DNA from 2 places in the Streptomyces sp. NPDC110618 genome. Region 1 is predicted to be linked to the other one. Evidence: riboswitches for the same ligand, from Rfam matches in the RefSeq annotation. Region 1 holds a riboswitch; the other holds the start of a gene.
The links. Region 1 has a riboswitch for glycine ahead of gcvP (aminomethyl-transferring glycine dehydrogenase). Riboswitches for the same ligand answer to the same signal wherever they lie in the genome.
Positions count from the first base shown of each region.

Region 2: it holds a riboswitch for glycine, as region 1 does, so the genes downstream of both, gcvT (glycine cleavage system aminomethyltransferase GcvT) here and gcvP (aminomethyl-transferring glycine dehydrogenase) in region 1, are expected to answer to the same signal.

Region 1 covers NZ_JBVKBN010000019.1:7,287-14,855, reverse strand. Annotated here, with positions in the region: gene ACZ7L7_RS27970 (extracellular solute-binding protein) at 1-381, opposite strand, end outside; gene gcvP (aminomethyl-transferring glycine dehydrogenase) at 725-3,610, opposite strand; glycine riboswitch at 3,786-3,881, opposite strand; gene ACZ7L7_RS27960 (PRC-barrel domain-containing protein) at 3,996-4,373, shown strand; gene ACZ7L7_RS27955 (DNA polymerase IV) at 4,550-5,926, opposite strand; gene ACZ7L7_RS27950 (MerR family transcriptional regulator) at 5,991-6,674, opposite strand; gene ACZ7L7_RS27945 (bifunctional nuclease family protein) at 6,921-7,394, opposite strand; gene ftsR (transcriptional regulator FtsR) at 7,479-7,569, opposite strand, start outside.
Region 2 covers NZ_JBVKBN010000011.1:727-8,295, forward strand. Annotated here, with positions in the region: gene gcvH (glycine cleavage system protein GcvH) at 1-300, opposite strand, end outside; gene gcvT (glycine cleavage system aminomethyltransferase GcvT) at 443-1,561, opposite strand; glycine riboswitch at 1,599-1,707, opposite strand; glycine riboswitch at 1,708-1,803, opposite strand; gene ACZ7L7_RS19740 (AAA family ATPase) at 1,982-2,641, shown strand; gene ACZ7L7_RS19745 (hypothetical protein) at 2,631-2,864, opposite strand; gene ACZ7L7_RS19750 (enhanced serine sensitivity protein SseB) at 2,897-3,688, shown strand; gene ACZ7L7_RS19755 (enhanced serine sensitivity protein SseB C-terminal domain-containing protein) at 3,834-4,622, shown strand; gene ACZ7L7_RS19760 (ABC transporter permease) at 4,977-5,972, shown strand; gene ACZ7L7_RS19765 (ABC transporter substrate-binding protein) at 6,031-7,569, shown strand, end outside.

The DNA of each region.
Region 1 (7,569 bases):
GCCCTTGGTGCGGTCGGTGAGGTCCTCGACCAGTCCCGCCTCGACCTGCTGCTTGAGCACGCCGCCGCCCCAGGTGTGGAAGATGTCCGGGAGCTTCCCGGACGCGGTCAGCGCCGTCATCTTCGACTTGTAGGCGTCGTTCTCCAGCTGGACGATCTTGACCTTGACCTTGGGGTTCTGCGCCTCGAACTTCTTGGCGAGGGCGGCCCACACGTCCTTGGTGGGCTGGGTCGTGGAGATGTTCCACCACTCGATGGTGGTCGTACCGTCGGACGACCCCCCGTCCGAGTCGCCGCCGCAGCCGCTGAGTGCCGTCATGCTCAGACCCGCGGCGGCGGAGACCGCCAGGAATCTGCGGCGGGAGAGTGCCGGGTCGCCCATCATGCGCTCCTTTTCGACATATTGCCCTTCGAAAGTTTCGGTCTCACGACAGAAAGCTTCGCTGCAGCCGCACCCTAGAGACACGCGCTGACGGGTGGCAACCCTTGTGCACAGGGAATCCGAGTCCGGTCCGCCCACGATCGAAAGGGAGTTGGGCCTACGACACGTTCCGGGCACCCCCAACCGAAACATTCGGATCAGCTGACGAACATTACGGAGCGGACTGTAGGAGAGGTCGCGAGGTCCGGCAAGAGTGCCTGCGCGGGCACACGAAAGCGGGCACGAAAAGGGGCTCCGCCCGAGCCGTAGCCCGGGCGGAGCCCCTTGAGGTCAGTGCCCTCGGTCAGTCCTCGTACGCGTCCAGCGGCGGGCACGAGCAGACCAGGTTGCGGTCACCGTAGGCCTGGTCGATGCGGCGCACCGGCGGCCAGTACTTGTCCGCGGCCGAGACCCCGCTCGGGAAGACGGCCTCCTCGCGGCTGTAGCCGTGCTCCCACTCCCCGCTCAGCGCGGCGGCGGTGTGCGGCGCGTTGCGCAGCGGGTTGTCGTCCGCGGCCCACTCGCCGGAACCGACCTTCTCGATCTCCGCGCGAATGGCGATCATCGCGTCGCAGAACCGGTCCAGCTCGATGAGGTCCTCGGACTCGGTCGGCTCGATCATCAGCGTGCCGGCGACCGGGAAGGACATCGTCGGCGCGTGGAAGCCGTAGTCGATGAGCCGCTTGGCCACGTCGTCCACGGTCACACCGGTCGCCTTGGTCAGCGGACGCAGGTCGATGATGCACTCGTGCGCGACCAGCCCGCCGGGACCGGTGTAGAGCACCGGGTAGTGCGGCTCCAGCCGCTTGGCGATGTAGTTGGCGCTGAGTACCGCGACCTGCGTGGCCCGCTTGAGCCCCTCGCCGCCCATGAGACGGACGTACGACCAGGAGATCGGCAGGATCCCCGCGGAGCCCCAGGGGGCCGCCGAGATGGGTCCGACACCGGCCTCGGGCCCGGCGGCCGGCTGCATCGGGTGGTTCGGCAGGTACGGCGCCAGGTGCGCGCGGACACCGACCGGGCCGACGCCCGGACCGCCGCCGCCGTGCGGGATGCAGAAGGTCTTGTGCAGGTTCAGGTGGGAGACGTCGCCGCCGAAGTGGCCCGGCTTGGCCAGCCCCACCAGGGCGTTGAGGTTGGCGCCGTCGACGTAGACCTGCCCGCCGGCCTCGTGGACCCGGGCGCAGATGTCGGCGACGTGCTCCTCGAACACACCGTGCGTCGAGGGGTACGTGATCATCAGCACCGCGAGCTCGTCGCGGTACTGCTCGATCTTCGCCCGCAGGTCCTCGACGTCGATCTCGCCGTCCTCGGCGGTCTTGACGACGACGACCTTCATACCGGCCATCGCGGCGCTGGCGGCGTTGGTGCCGTGCGCGGAGGACGGGATGAGGCAGACGGTGCGCTGCTCGTCGCCGTTGGCCCGGTGGTAGCCGCGCACGGCGAGCAGTCCGGCCAGCTCGCCCTGCGAACCGGCGTTGGGCTGGAGGCTGACCTTGTCGTACCCGGTGACCTCGGCGAGACGTTCCTCCAGCTCACGGATGAGCGTGAGGTAGCCCTCGGCCTGCTCCTCGGGCACGAAGGGGTGCAGCTGCCCGAACTCGGGCCAGGTCACCGGCTCCATCTCGGTCGTGGCGTTCAGCTTCATCGTGCAGGAGCCGAGCGGGATCATGCCGCGGTCCAGCGCGTAGTCACGGTCCGCCAGGCGGCGCAGGTAGCGCAGCATCGCGGTCTCGGAGCGGTACTGGTGGAAGACGGGGTGGGTCAGGAACTCGTCCTGGCGCAGCAGCCCCTGCGGCAACGCGTCCTCGGTCTTCGCGTCCAGGGGCTCGATGTCGGCCTCGACGCCGAAGGCGCCCCACACGGCGGTCAGCTGGGCGCGGCCGGTGGTCTCGTCGCAGGCGATCGAGACGTGGTCGGCGTCGACGAGGTGCAGGTTCACCCCGGCCTCGCGGGCGGCGGCGACGACCTCGGCGGCCCGTCCGGCCACCCGCACGGTGAGGGTGTCGAAGTAGTTCGCGTGCACGATCTCGGCGCCGCCCGCGGCGAGCCCGGCGGCGAGGATCGCGGTGTAGCGGTGCACGCGCCGCGCGATGCCCTTCAGCCCCTCGGGGCCGTGGTAGACGGCGTACATGCCGGCCATGACGGCGAGCAGCACCTGCGCGGTACAGATGTTGCTGGTCGCCTTCTCGCGGCGGATGTGCTGCTCACGGGTCTGCAGCGCGAGGCGGTACGCCTTGTTGCCGTCCGCGTCCACGGAGACGCCGACGAGCCGTCCGGGCAGGGAGCGCGCGAACTTATCGTGCACGGCCATGTAGCCGGCGTGCGGACCGCCGAAGCCCATCGGGACACCGAACCGCTGGGTCGTACCGACCGCGATGTCGGCACCCAGCTCACCGGGCGAGGTCAGCAGCGTCAGCGCGAGCAGGTCGGCGGCGACGGTGACCAGCGCGCCCAGTTCGTGCGCCTGCTCGATGACGGGCTTGAGGTCCCGCACGGCACCGGAGGCACCCGGGTACTGCAGGAGCACACCGTTGATCTCACGCTCGGCGATCTCGGCCGGGATACCGTCGCTGAGGTCGGCGACGACCACCTCGACGCCGGTCGGCTCGGCACGCGTCTCGATCACGGCGATGGTCTGCGGAAGGGCGTCCGCGTCGACCAGGAAGAGGCCCTTCTTGTTCTTGCCCATGCGCCGGGACAGCGCCATGGCCTCGGCCGCGGCGGTGCCCTCGTCCAGCAGCGAGGCGCCGGAGGTGGGCAGGCCGGTGAGGTCGGCGACCATGGTCTGGAAGTTGAGCAGCGCCTCCAGGCGGCCCTGCGAGATCTCCGGCTGGTAGGGCGTGTACGCCGTGTACCAGGCCGGGTTCTCCATGACGTTGCGCAGGATGACCGGCGGGGTGAAGGTGCCGTAGTAGCCGAGCCCGATCATGGAGTCGAGCACCTGGTTGCGGTCGGCGAGCGAACGCAGCTCGGCGAGCACCTCGGCCTCGGACCGCGCGCCCGGCAGCGCGAGCGAGTCGGCGTTCTTGATCACATCCGGTACCGCGGCGGCGGTCAGCTCGTCCAGCGAGCCGTAGCCGACCTGGGCGAGCATCTTGGCCCGGGCTTCCTGGTCGGGCCCGATGTGACGCTGCTCGAAGGGGATCCCCGTTTCGAGCTCGGAGAGCGGAATGCGATGGGCGGTCATTGCGGAGGCCTCCTGGTCAGACACGACCTTCGAGGGGCACCACGGCGCGGGTGCCCGGACGGCCTCCCCCTCTGTCATCTCAACCTGAGAGCTTCACCGGAGGCACCAGGGCGTCCGGCTTTCACCGTCGGTGAGAGCGGAAGCCGTCGACACCCGCCCTGCTTTCCAGAGTGACCTCGTCCGTGCGGTACGTGAGCCTGAGAGATTCCGGGGAGGATTTGCTCCTTCGGCGCCTCCGGTGGTCTCCGGAGGACTCTCCCGCACGGGGTCAGCAGCCGTCTGCAAGCCTACCAGCGAGGTCAACGCCAGGTCGTTCGAGTGGCCGAGCACCCGATTGTGCTCTTTCGTAGTGCTTACGGATGATTTGCGACCTAGTGGAGGTCCCGTGCAGACCGACATCGATCCGCGCAACCTGATCGGCCGCAAGGCGTTCGACCGCAACGGCACGAAGATCGGCACGATTGACGAGGTCTACCTCGACGACGCGACCGGTGTCCCGGAGTGGGCGGCCATACGGACCGGCCTGTTCAGCAGGGACGCCTTCGTCCCGCTGGAGCCGAGCGAACTGGTCGAGGGCACCTTGCACGTCCCCTTCGACCGCACCCTGATCAAGGACGCCCCGGACTTCGGCGTCGGCCGCCACCTCTCCCCCGAACAAGAACTCCAGCTCTACCACCACTACGGCCTCGACACCGCCTCCACCCCACCCCCTCCCGACCACGACTTCGGCAACTTGGCAGGCACCGAGGACGCAGAGATGTAACCAAGCCAGCCGCCAGAGCCACAGGCAGTCGAAACCCACCCAGCCGCGGGCAGTCGTGCCGCTGGGGCGGCACGGGTGGGCGCGGCGGCACCCCGTGAGCGCCGGGCTGCGCGACCCACCCCCACGGGCACCCCCACCCTGGGCACAACCGTGAGGTCCGTACCCCCAGGGCACGATCAAGCAGAGGCCCCGTCCACCACGGCGGCCCCCGGCCCACGCGGCACCAACGGCAACGGCTCGGTCGGCGACAGCGAAGGATCATCAACCGCGAACGTCCGCACCCGCCCCACCCCCGAGTCCGGCGTCTCGAACCGCACCGTCACCCGCCCCAGCCCACTCCCCTGCACCCACCCATGCCCGAACTCGGCATGCACCACGTCATGCCCAGCCACCCACCGCCGCTCAAGCGGCACCTCGACCGCAGCGTCCTGCGCGGCCTCCACAACACCGTCCTCCCCCGTGTCCTCGGCCCCCTTGTCCCCCGCCGCCTGCGCGAACAAATCCTCCTGCGTGAAGTCCGCCAGCCCACTGACCCCCACCCCGAGCAGCCGCACCCCACCCGTGGTGTCCACCGACTCCAGCAGCCGCGCGGCAGACTCCCGCACCACAGCCGGGTCATCCGTCGGCCCCCGCAACGTCTCGGACCGAGTCAGCGTGGAGAAGTCGTACCGCCGCACCTTCAGCACAATCGTCCGCCCCGACAGCCCGGCCCCCCGCAACCGCCGCACGCACCGGTCCGCCAGCCGCTGCACCTCCAGCCCGACCCGCACCCGGTCATGGATGTCGACGTCATAGGTGTCCTCGACCGACACCGACTTCGTCTCCCGCTCGGCCACCACGGGCCGCTCGTCCCTCGCCAGCGCCATCGCGTACAGCGCGTGCCCGAGCGACTTCCCCAGCAGCCGTACGAGCTCGTCCTCCCCGGCCTCGGCCAGCTCCTCGACCGTGTGGATCCCGGCCCGCCGCAGATGGTCCCCGGTGGCCGGCCCCACACCCGGCAGCGTCCGTACCGACATCGGCCCGAGCAGCGCCCGCTCCGTCCCCGGTTCGATCAGCACCAGCCCGTCCGGCTTGGCCTGCTCCGAGGCGATCTTCGCCAGCATCTTGGACGCCGCGAGCCCGACGGACCCCGTCAGGCCCGTGACGGCCCGTATGTCGGCGCGCAGCTTCACCGCGGCCAGCCGGGCCGACTCCGCGTCCCAGGCCCTCCCCCCGGCCTCCAGATCCACGAACGCCTCGTCCAGGCTGAGCGGTTCCACGAGCGGCGACAGGGCGCGCAGCAACGCCATGACCTGCTCGCTGATGGACCGGTAGAACGCGAAACGCGGTACGAGATACGCGGCGTTCGGCGCCAACCGCCGCGCCTGCGCCATGGGCATCGCCGAATGCACCCCGAGCACCCGGGCCTCGTACGACGCGGTCGCCACCACACCGCGCGGCCCGAGCCCGCCCACGATCACGGCCTTGCCGCGCAGACTCGGCTTGGACGCCTGCTCCGCCGAGGCGAAGAAGGCATCCATGTCGAGGTGCAGGATCGTGGGCGCGCTTCTCACATGTCCGATGCTGCCTTACACCACTGACAATGCCCCGGCACGGCCACGAGACCTGACCGGGACGTCAGACCGCCCGGTTGCGCCGCCGCGCCAGCTCGTCCGCCGGATTGTGCCCGACGAGCGTCTCACCGGTGTCGATGCGCTCCCCGTGCAGCTGCGACAGCGCGCTCTCGACGTCCCGCCACACCACGCCGACGGCGATCCCGAAGATGCCCTGTCCGCCCTGGAGCAGCGCGTGGACCTCGTCGGGCGAGGTGCACTCGTAGACCGTGGCACCGTCGCTCATCAGCGTCATCCGCTCCAGGTCGCTGAAGCCCCGCTCCCGCAGGTGCTGAACGGCGGTGCGGATGTTCTGCAGGGACACCCCGGTGTCCAGGAACCGTTTGACGATCTTGAGGACGACAACGTCCCGGAAGCTGTACAGCCGCTGGGTTCCCGACCCGTACGCGGGCCGCACACTGGGCTCGACCAGCCCGGTACGGGCCCAGTAGTCCAGTTGCCGGTAGGTGATCCCGGCGGCGGCGCAGGCCGTGGGGCCGCGGTAGCCGATCTGCTCGGTCGTCATGGGTGCCGTCCCTGTCCCGGCCGGGACGGCCGTCGGTCGCTGCGGAGCGCGTTCGGCGGCACCACCCGGCTGGGGACACCCCCCGTTCGAGCGGAGCCGTGAGCCCGGGGGAGGGTACGGACCGCTCTCCCCGAGACCGCGTCCGGGGGCACCCCCAGCCGTACCGTCGCCGCTGCTTCTCACGCCGACCTCCGTCCTTGACCTGCCTTCTCGACGGTAGGCAGTCACCAGGGGTGCGTCAACGATCGCCACACTCGGCACGCCGAGTGATAATCACCCTAGGAGTGGTTTCCCGTACCCAACCGCGGGGAAAGGCTAGCCGAATGCGCTCGGCCAGAGCCGTAGGACGCTCTCACTGCCGCTGGCATGTGCCGCCGCCCGAGGGCGCCCCCTGTCTACTCATGAGTACGCAAGGACGCCCCGCAGGACTCACTGACTGCTGGTGCCGAAGTCCTCGGGCGAGATCTGGTCGAGGAACTCGCGGAACTTCTCCACTTCGTCCTCCTGCTCGTCCGGAATGGCGATGCCCGCGTCGTCGAGCACACCGTCACTGCCGTAGATGGGCGTGCCGGTGCGCAGGGCAAGCGCTATGGCGTCGGACGGACGGGCGCTCACCTCGACCCCGCTGGCGAAGACCAGCTCGGCGTAGAAGACGCCTTCACGCAGATCCGTGATGCGCACTTCGGTGAGCTCCTGGCCGACCGCCTCCAGCACGTCCTTGAAAAGGTCGTGGGTCAGCGGTCGCGCGGGGGCCATGCCCTGCTGGGCGAAGGCGATCGCCGTCGCCTCCCCGGGCCCGATCCAGATGGGGAGGTAGCGGTCGCCTCCCACTTCGCGCAGGAGCACGATCGGTTGGTTGGAGGGCATTTCGACCCGGACACCTACGACATCGAGCTCGTTCACACAGCAACCCTAGGCCGTGCCCGGGACGTTTGGGTAGTCGGGCCGGAAACGTGCGGTCGATCCGGACTCCCCACGAGCCCCGGCTCAGGGCAACCGCACCCCGAGCGCGGTCTTCACCAGCGCCGCGTGCAGCTTGACGGTGAGCCCCGCCAGCTCCTTCGTACGGGCCTCCGCA
Region 2 (7,569 bases), on a different contig from region 1:
CCAGCCGCCCTCGAAGGGGGCGGAGTTCACCAGCGACGGGTCGTTGACGACGTCCTCGTTGATCTCCGTGACCTCACCGTTGACCGGGGAGTACAGGTCGGAGACCGACTTGGTGGACTCCAGCTCGCCGCAGGACTCGCCCGCGGTCACCGTGGAGCCGACCTCGGGGAGCTGGGCGTAGACGACGTCACCGAGCGCGTTGGCCGCGAACTCCGTGATGCCGACCGTCGCGACGCCGTCCTCGGCGGCCGACAGCCACTCGTGCTCCTTGCTGTAACGCAGCTGCTGGGGGTTGCTCATGGCCTGAATTCTCCTGTACGCGGGGGTGTGCTGATGAATGAGGGACCGCTGGAGGCGTGCGTGAGCAGCGGTGATGTGTTCAGCATCACCCACGGCCGGTGCCGGTGACGCTCACAGCTCCTGCATCCGATGCGTGCGGCTACTACTTCTGGCGCTTGTAGAACGGCAGCGCCACGACCTCGTACGGCTCGTGGCTGCCCCGGATGTCCACACCGACACCGGGCGTGCCGGGCGCCGCGTGCGCGGCGTCGACGTAGGCCATGGCGATCGGCTTGCCCAGGGTGGGGGAGGGAGCGCCGGAGGTGACCTCGCCGATGACCTTGCCGTCGGCGACGACCTGGTACCCGGCGCGCGGGACCCGGCGGCCCTCGGCGACCAGGCCGACCAGGACGCGCGGCGGGTTGCTCTCGGCGCGGGCGGCGGCCTCGGTGAGCGCCTCGCGCCCGACGAAGTCGCCCTCCTTCTCGAACTTCACCACCCGGCCGAGCCCGGCGTCGAAGGGGGTCAGCTCGGTGGTCAGCTCGTGCCCGTACAGCGGCATGCCCGCCTCCAGGCGCAGGGTGTCCCGGCAGGACAGGCCGCACGGGACCAGGCCCACCGGCTCGCCCGCCTTGGTCAGGGCCTGCCACAGCGGCTCGGCGTCGGAGGGCTTCACGAACAGCTCGAAGCCGTCCTCGCCGGTGTACCCGGTGCGCGCGATCAGCGCCGGGACGCCCGCGACGGTGCCGGGGAGCCCGGCGTAGTACTTCAGGCCGTCGAGGTCGGCGTCGGTGAGCGAGGCGAGGATACCGGGGGACTCGGGGCCCTGGACGGCGATCAGCGCGTAGGCGTCCCGGTCGTCGCGGACCTCGGCGTCGAAGCCGGCGGCGCGCTCCACCAGGGCGTCCAGCACGACCTGGGCGTTGGAGGCGTTGGCGACGACCATGTACTCGGACTCGGCCAGCCGGTAGACGATCAGGTCGTCGAGGATGCCGCCGTCCTCGCGGCAGATCATGGTGTAGCGGGCGCGGCCGACACCGACGGAGGCGATGTTGCCGACGAGGGCGTGGTTCAGCAGCGCGGCCGCCTGCGGACCGGTCACCGTGATCTCACCCATGTGGGAGAGGTCGAAGAGGCCGGCCTTGGTGCGCACGGCGTTGTGCTCGTCGCGCTCGGAGCCGTAGCGCAGCGGCATGTCCCAGCCGGCGAAGTCGGTCATCGTGGCGCCCAGCGAGCGATGCAGGGCATCGAGGGCGGTACGGCGCGGTTCGGTACTGCTCATCGGTCGGTCGTCTCCCAAGGCATGACGGGGGGGGCGTTCCTCCCCATCTGTCATCGGAACCTGAGAGGTTCGTCATGACCGCGCGTGGGCATGACTTGCACCTTGGGTGGGACCACCGGCGACGGCGGCCCGCTTTTCAGATGTGCCTCGCCCGCGCGGTAACGGGGCCTGAGAGATTCAAGGGAGGGACTTGCTCCTTCGGCGCCCCAGCACAAGGCTGGGAACTCTCCCGCGCGGATTCAAACGGCCGGTATGCAGTTGGCGCGCACATCATTGCACGCATCGGTCCGGCGTGGCAGGGCAGCATCTGTAACCGGGCTGTTGCGGTACGCGTACAGAAACTCCAGGCACGCGGAATTACCTTCTCTTTACGGTCGACGGGCAGATGGTCTCCATCTGACCCAGGGGAGGACGATCACGGTGAACAGGACGACGGCGTACGCGGCCACCTCGGGCATCGCGGTGCCCCGGCAGCCGGCAGCCCCCGTCGCGGAGGTGTGTCCGGCCCCGGTCGTGCGCGATCTGCGTGAGCGCTCCGGCCTGAGCCCGCACGCCCTGCTCTTCGGACCGAAGGACGTCGTGGTGATCACCGGCCTGCCGGGCAGCGGCAAGTCCACGCTGATGAAGCGGGCGGTCACGGGGCCGCGGATCGACTCCCAGGACACCCGGGACCGCTGGGACGCGCGGATGCCGGGCTTCCTGCCGTACGCGGTCTACCGCCCGCTCGTGCGGGTCGCGCACTACTTCGGACTGTGGCGGGCCCTGCGCTCCGGCGAGGGCCTGGTCGTGCACGACTGCGGTACGCAGTCCTGGGTGCGCGGCTGGCTGGCGCGGGCCGCGCGGCGCCGGGGCGGCACCCTGCACCTGCTGCTCCTCGACGTCACCCCGGACCAGGCACTCCAGGGCCAGCGCGAGCGCGGGCGGGGTGTGTCGCGGTACGCCTTCCTGCGGCACCGGGCTGCCGTGGGGCGGCTGCTGCGCGCGGCGGAGCGGGGCGAGCTGCCGCGGGGCACCGGTTCGGCGGTCCTGGTCGACCGGCCGGCGGCCGGGGTGCTGCGACGGATCGGGTTCACGGGCTGAGCGCGGGGCGGGTCTTCGGGCGGGGGTCGGGCTCGCGGGCCGGGTGCCGGGCGGACGCGGAGCGGATCGGCTGATGGGCCGCGTGCCCGGTGGGCGGGCAGGGTCGGCGGGTGCGGGGCGGGCCAGGTCTGGTGGACGGGCCGAGCCGGCGGGCGGCGGCGGGCCGGATCGGGTGCACGGCCAGGGCCGGGGCGGGCGCGCAGGCGCTAGCCTTTTCAGCCATACCAGTGGTTCACGGCAGGCGGTCAGAAGAGTATGGACTTCCCGGCGGATCTCCCCGCGGACTTCCCGGCGCAGGCGCACCCCCATTCGCACGGCGGATGGCCCGGCAACGAACTGGAGGAGGTGCTCTCCGCCTCCCTCGGCGTGCCCACCGCGGGCGGCCGGATCATCGAAGTGCTCGGCCGCAGCTTCCTGTGGGTCCCGCTGCCGTCCGGCGGCGGCCCGAACAGCGGTCCGCTGGACCTGCCCACGATGGAGATCGAGGGGCAGGGCTACGTCCCGGTCTTCAGCTCCGAGGAGCAGTTCCGTCAGGTCGTCGGCACGCACATGTCGTTCGCCGTCGCCCCGGCGGTGGAGTTCGCGCGGGGGCTGCCGCCGCAGGTCGGGATCATGGTCAACCCGGACGGTGTGGTGGGCATACCGCTGCCGCCCCCGGCGGTGGCCGAGCTGTGCCGGGTGGGCCGCACCCCGCTGGACGGGCCCGCGAGCGGCGGCCGGGTCAAGCTGTTCGAGCCGGACTGGAAGGACGACCCGGTCGACTTCCTCTCCGCGGCCTCGGCGGAGTTCGCGGAGACGGGCGTGGTGACCACGGCCCGCCGCTGCCTGGCCGCGATCGAGACCGCGGACCCGGTGATGTTCGTGGGGGTGGAGCTCTCGCACTGGGAGGGCGATCTGCGTACCGCGCCGATGGACGCCCTGGGCCGGGCCCTGGGCCGGGTCCCCACGAAGTGGCAGGTCAACCTGATCCTGCTGGACATGGCGGCGCAGGACCCGGTGACGCTGTGGATGCGCGAGCACGTACGGCCCTTCTACACGCGGGGTTAGCGGAGCCGTTCGAAGGGGCGCGGGGCCTGCGCGACCAGCCGCAACCGGAGCCGCGGACGCCCGCCCGGAGCAAGTCCCACTGCAGTGGGCGGCCTTAAGCTAGGGTCACGGCTCGGTCGGAGAACAGGTTGAAGGGGCGGTACAGGTGAGCGCCAGCGGCATCGCGGCCGGGCAGGTCGAGCACATGCTGCGCCAGGTCACGCCCGGGCGTTACGACGCCTACGAGGCGCTCCTGCGCGCGCTCGCGACCCCGAATTCCGGCCAGATCTGGATGCTGCTGTGGCACGGCCAGTCCGGCTCCCCGGACGCGCAGTACGGGAACATGGAGGTCGACGGCTACGGCTACGCGCCCTGCGTCACCTCCGCCCAGGAACTGTCGGCCAGTGGCTGGAACCGCAGTTACGAGGTGGTCGACGGGCTCGACGTGGCCCGCACCCTCTACCCCGACCACTACGGCCTCTGGCTGAATCCGCACGCTCCGGGCGGCGGTGTCGGCATCCCGTGGCTGGATCTGCGCCGGATCGCCACCGGCCTGGACCGCCAGCCCGCGGGCCCGCTGAGCCTGTCCGAGCCCGGCATCGAGATCCCGCACTTCTACGCCCTGCTCGCCCAGAACGCCCATCGCACCCCGGCCGTGCGCAGCCTGCGCCGCGCCTGGGTGCAGCCGGCGCTGGGGGCGCCGTATCTCGCCATCGGTCTGGACGTCTACGACACCAGTCCGTCGGCGGTGGACTCGGTGCGTGCGATGATGCAGCAGTCGATCGGCGCGGTCCCGGACGGGCTGCCGGTGTCGACGGTGGCGATGTCGGACGAGTACGACCCGGTCGCGATGTGGATGCGGGCGAACGCCCGGCCGTTCTACGACCGCGAGGCGCACGCGGCCCCGGCGCCCGCCGCCGGGTACGGGTACCCGCCCGCGCAGGGCGGCTACTGACCCGACGGGCCTTCCGACGGACCTCCCGAGGTCTTCTGACGGACCATCAAATCGTTTACGTGAACGTCACATTTCTTCGCGCGTAGATGATGGTGAAGATCACTGATTGTCCGAAATGTCATAAATTCCGCCTGTCCGACGTCCGTTATCCCCTGTTCGGATAACGGAATCCCCAGCACATCATCACGGTTGCGCATACTTTCGCCGTCAGATCTGGCGGCTGATCACGACGAAGCTGAAGACTCCCCAGTCAGACATGGGATCGGTCGATCCTGTGATCGAGTGCAAGTCGACAAAGCCGTAATCCACGGCAGGCGTAGGCCGGTCACCACCGGCGAGAGGGGTCGGGTCACCGTGACCGCACCGATCGAGACCACCGGGGCATCAGAAGCACAGCCGGAGGCTGTGCTCAGCGGTGCCGACAAGGGGCAGATCGAGGGCCGTTCCCTGGGGCAGATCGCCTGGACCCGGTTCAAGAAGGACAAGGTCGCCGTCGCCGGCGGCGTCGTCGTCATCCTGCTGATCCTGCTCGCGATCCTCGCCCGGCCCATCCAGGCCCTGTTCGGTCTCGACCCCAACGCCTTCAACCAGGACCTGCTCGACCCCAACACCTCGCTGCCGCACGGCGACTGGGGCGGCATGAGCGCCGAGCACCCGCTGGGCATCGACCCCAATTTCGGGCGCGACATCGCCACCCGCATCCTGGAGGGGTCCTGGGTGTCCCTGGTCGTCGCGTTCGGGGCGACGATCCTGTCCAACACGATCGGCACCATCCTCGGCGTGATCGCGGGCTACTACGGCGGCCGCACCGACGCGATCATCAGCCGGCTGATGGACACCTTCCTCGCCTTCCCGCTGCTGCTCTTCGCCATCGCCATCTCGGCGACGCTCCAGGGCGGTGCCTTCGGCCTGGAGGGCCTGCCGCTGCACATCAGCGTGCTGATCTTCATCATCGGCTTCTTCAACTGGCCGTACCTGGGCCGCATCGTCCGCGGCCAGACCCTGGCGCTCAGGGAGCGTGAATTCGTCGACGCCTCCCGCGGTATGGGCGCCAAGGGTCCGTACATCCTGTTCCGGGAGCTGCTCCCGAACCTGGTCGGCCCGATCATCGTCTACTCGACGCTGCTCATCCCGACGAACATTCTTTTCGAGGCCAGCCTGAGCTTCCTCGGCGTCGGCATCCAGCCCCCGCAGGCGTCGTGGGGCGGCATGCTCAGCGAGGCGGTCAAGTTCTACAAGGTCGACCCGCAGTTCATGATCGTGCCCGGCCTCGCCATCTTCGTCACCGTCCTGGCGTTCAACCTGCTCGGCGACGGACTCCGTGACGCTCTCGACCCGCGCAGCCGCTGATATGCGGCCCCATCGAGAGCCCATCAAGTTTCCAACTATGGAGGGGAAGCAGACCATCATGCGAAGGTCAGCGCTGGCCGCCATCGCGGCCATCGGCACTGTCAGCCTGGTTCTTTCGGGCTGCAGCAAGGCCGATGACAATTCGGGCAATGGCGACGGCAACAGCAAGTCCGCCGGCGCCGACGCGGCGACCAAGGGTGTCGTCAACGCCTCCACCGCCAAGGGTGGCACGGTCACTTACGAGTACTCGGACGTTCCGGACTCCTTCGACCCGGGCAACACGTACTACGGCTACATGTTCAACCTCAGCCGGCTGTACGCCCGCCCGCTGATGACCTACAAGCCGGCCCCCGGTGACAAGGGCAACGAGCTCGTCCCGGACCTCGCCGCGGCTCCGGGTGAGTCCAGCGACAACGGCAAGACCTGGACGTACAAGCTGCGTGAGGGTCTGAAGTACGAGGACGGCACGCCGATCACGTCCAAGGACGTGAAGTACGCCGTCGAGCGCTCCAACTTCGCGCGTGACGTGCTCTCCCTCGGCCCGAACTACTTCCAGCAGTTCCTTGAGGGCGGCGACAAGTACAAGGGTCCCTACAAGGACAAGAGCGACAAGGGCATCGCGTCCATCCAGACGCCGGACGACCAGACGATCGTCTTCAAGCTCAACCGCTCCTTCCAGGAGTTCGACTACCTGGTCGCCCAGCCGCAGACGGCCCCCGTGCCGAAGGCCAAGGACAAGGGCGTCGACTACGTCAAGAGCATCGTTTCCTCGGGCTCGTACAAGTTCGAGAGCTACGAGGAGGGCAAGCAGGCCGTCCTCGTCCGCAACGAGAACTGGGACGCGAAGACCGACCCGCTGCGCAAGCAGTACCCGGACAAGATCGTCATCAAGCTCAAGGTCAACGCCGAGACGATCGACCAGGACGTCCGCGCGGGCAAGGCGATCGACCTCGGCGGCGGTGGCGTCCAGGCCGCGACGCAGGCCGAGATCGTCAGCGACCCCGACCTGAAGGCCAACACGGACAACACCTACGGTGGCCGTCTGGTCTACATGGCGATCAACACCAAGCTGGCGCCGTTCGACAAGGTCGAGTGCCGCAAGGCCGTGCAGTACGCGGTCGACAAGAAGTCGGTGCAGACCGCCCTCGGCGGCCCGATCCGCGGTGACATCGCCACCACCGTCCTTCCGCCGGACGTCCCGGGCTACAAGAAGGCCGACCTGTACGCCACCCCGGACAACAAGGGTGACGCGGCCAAGGCCAAGGAGCAGCTGAAGGCCTGCGGCACGGAGAAGATCAAGACCAACATCTCCGCGCGCAGCGACCGCCCGCAGGAGATCGCCGCGGCGACCGCCATCATCAACTCGCTGAAGGCGGCGGGCATCGACGCCACCCTGAAGCAGTTCCCGTCGGGTAAGTACTTCACCGACGCCGCTGGTGTTCCGGCCTTCAACAAGAAGCAGAACATCGGTCTGCACATGATGCAGTGGGGTGCCGACTGGCCCTCCGGCTACGGCTTCGACCAGCAGATCCTGCACGGTGACGCGATCGGCGAGTCCGGCAACACCAACCTGTCGCAGCTCGACAACGCCGACGTC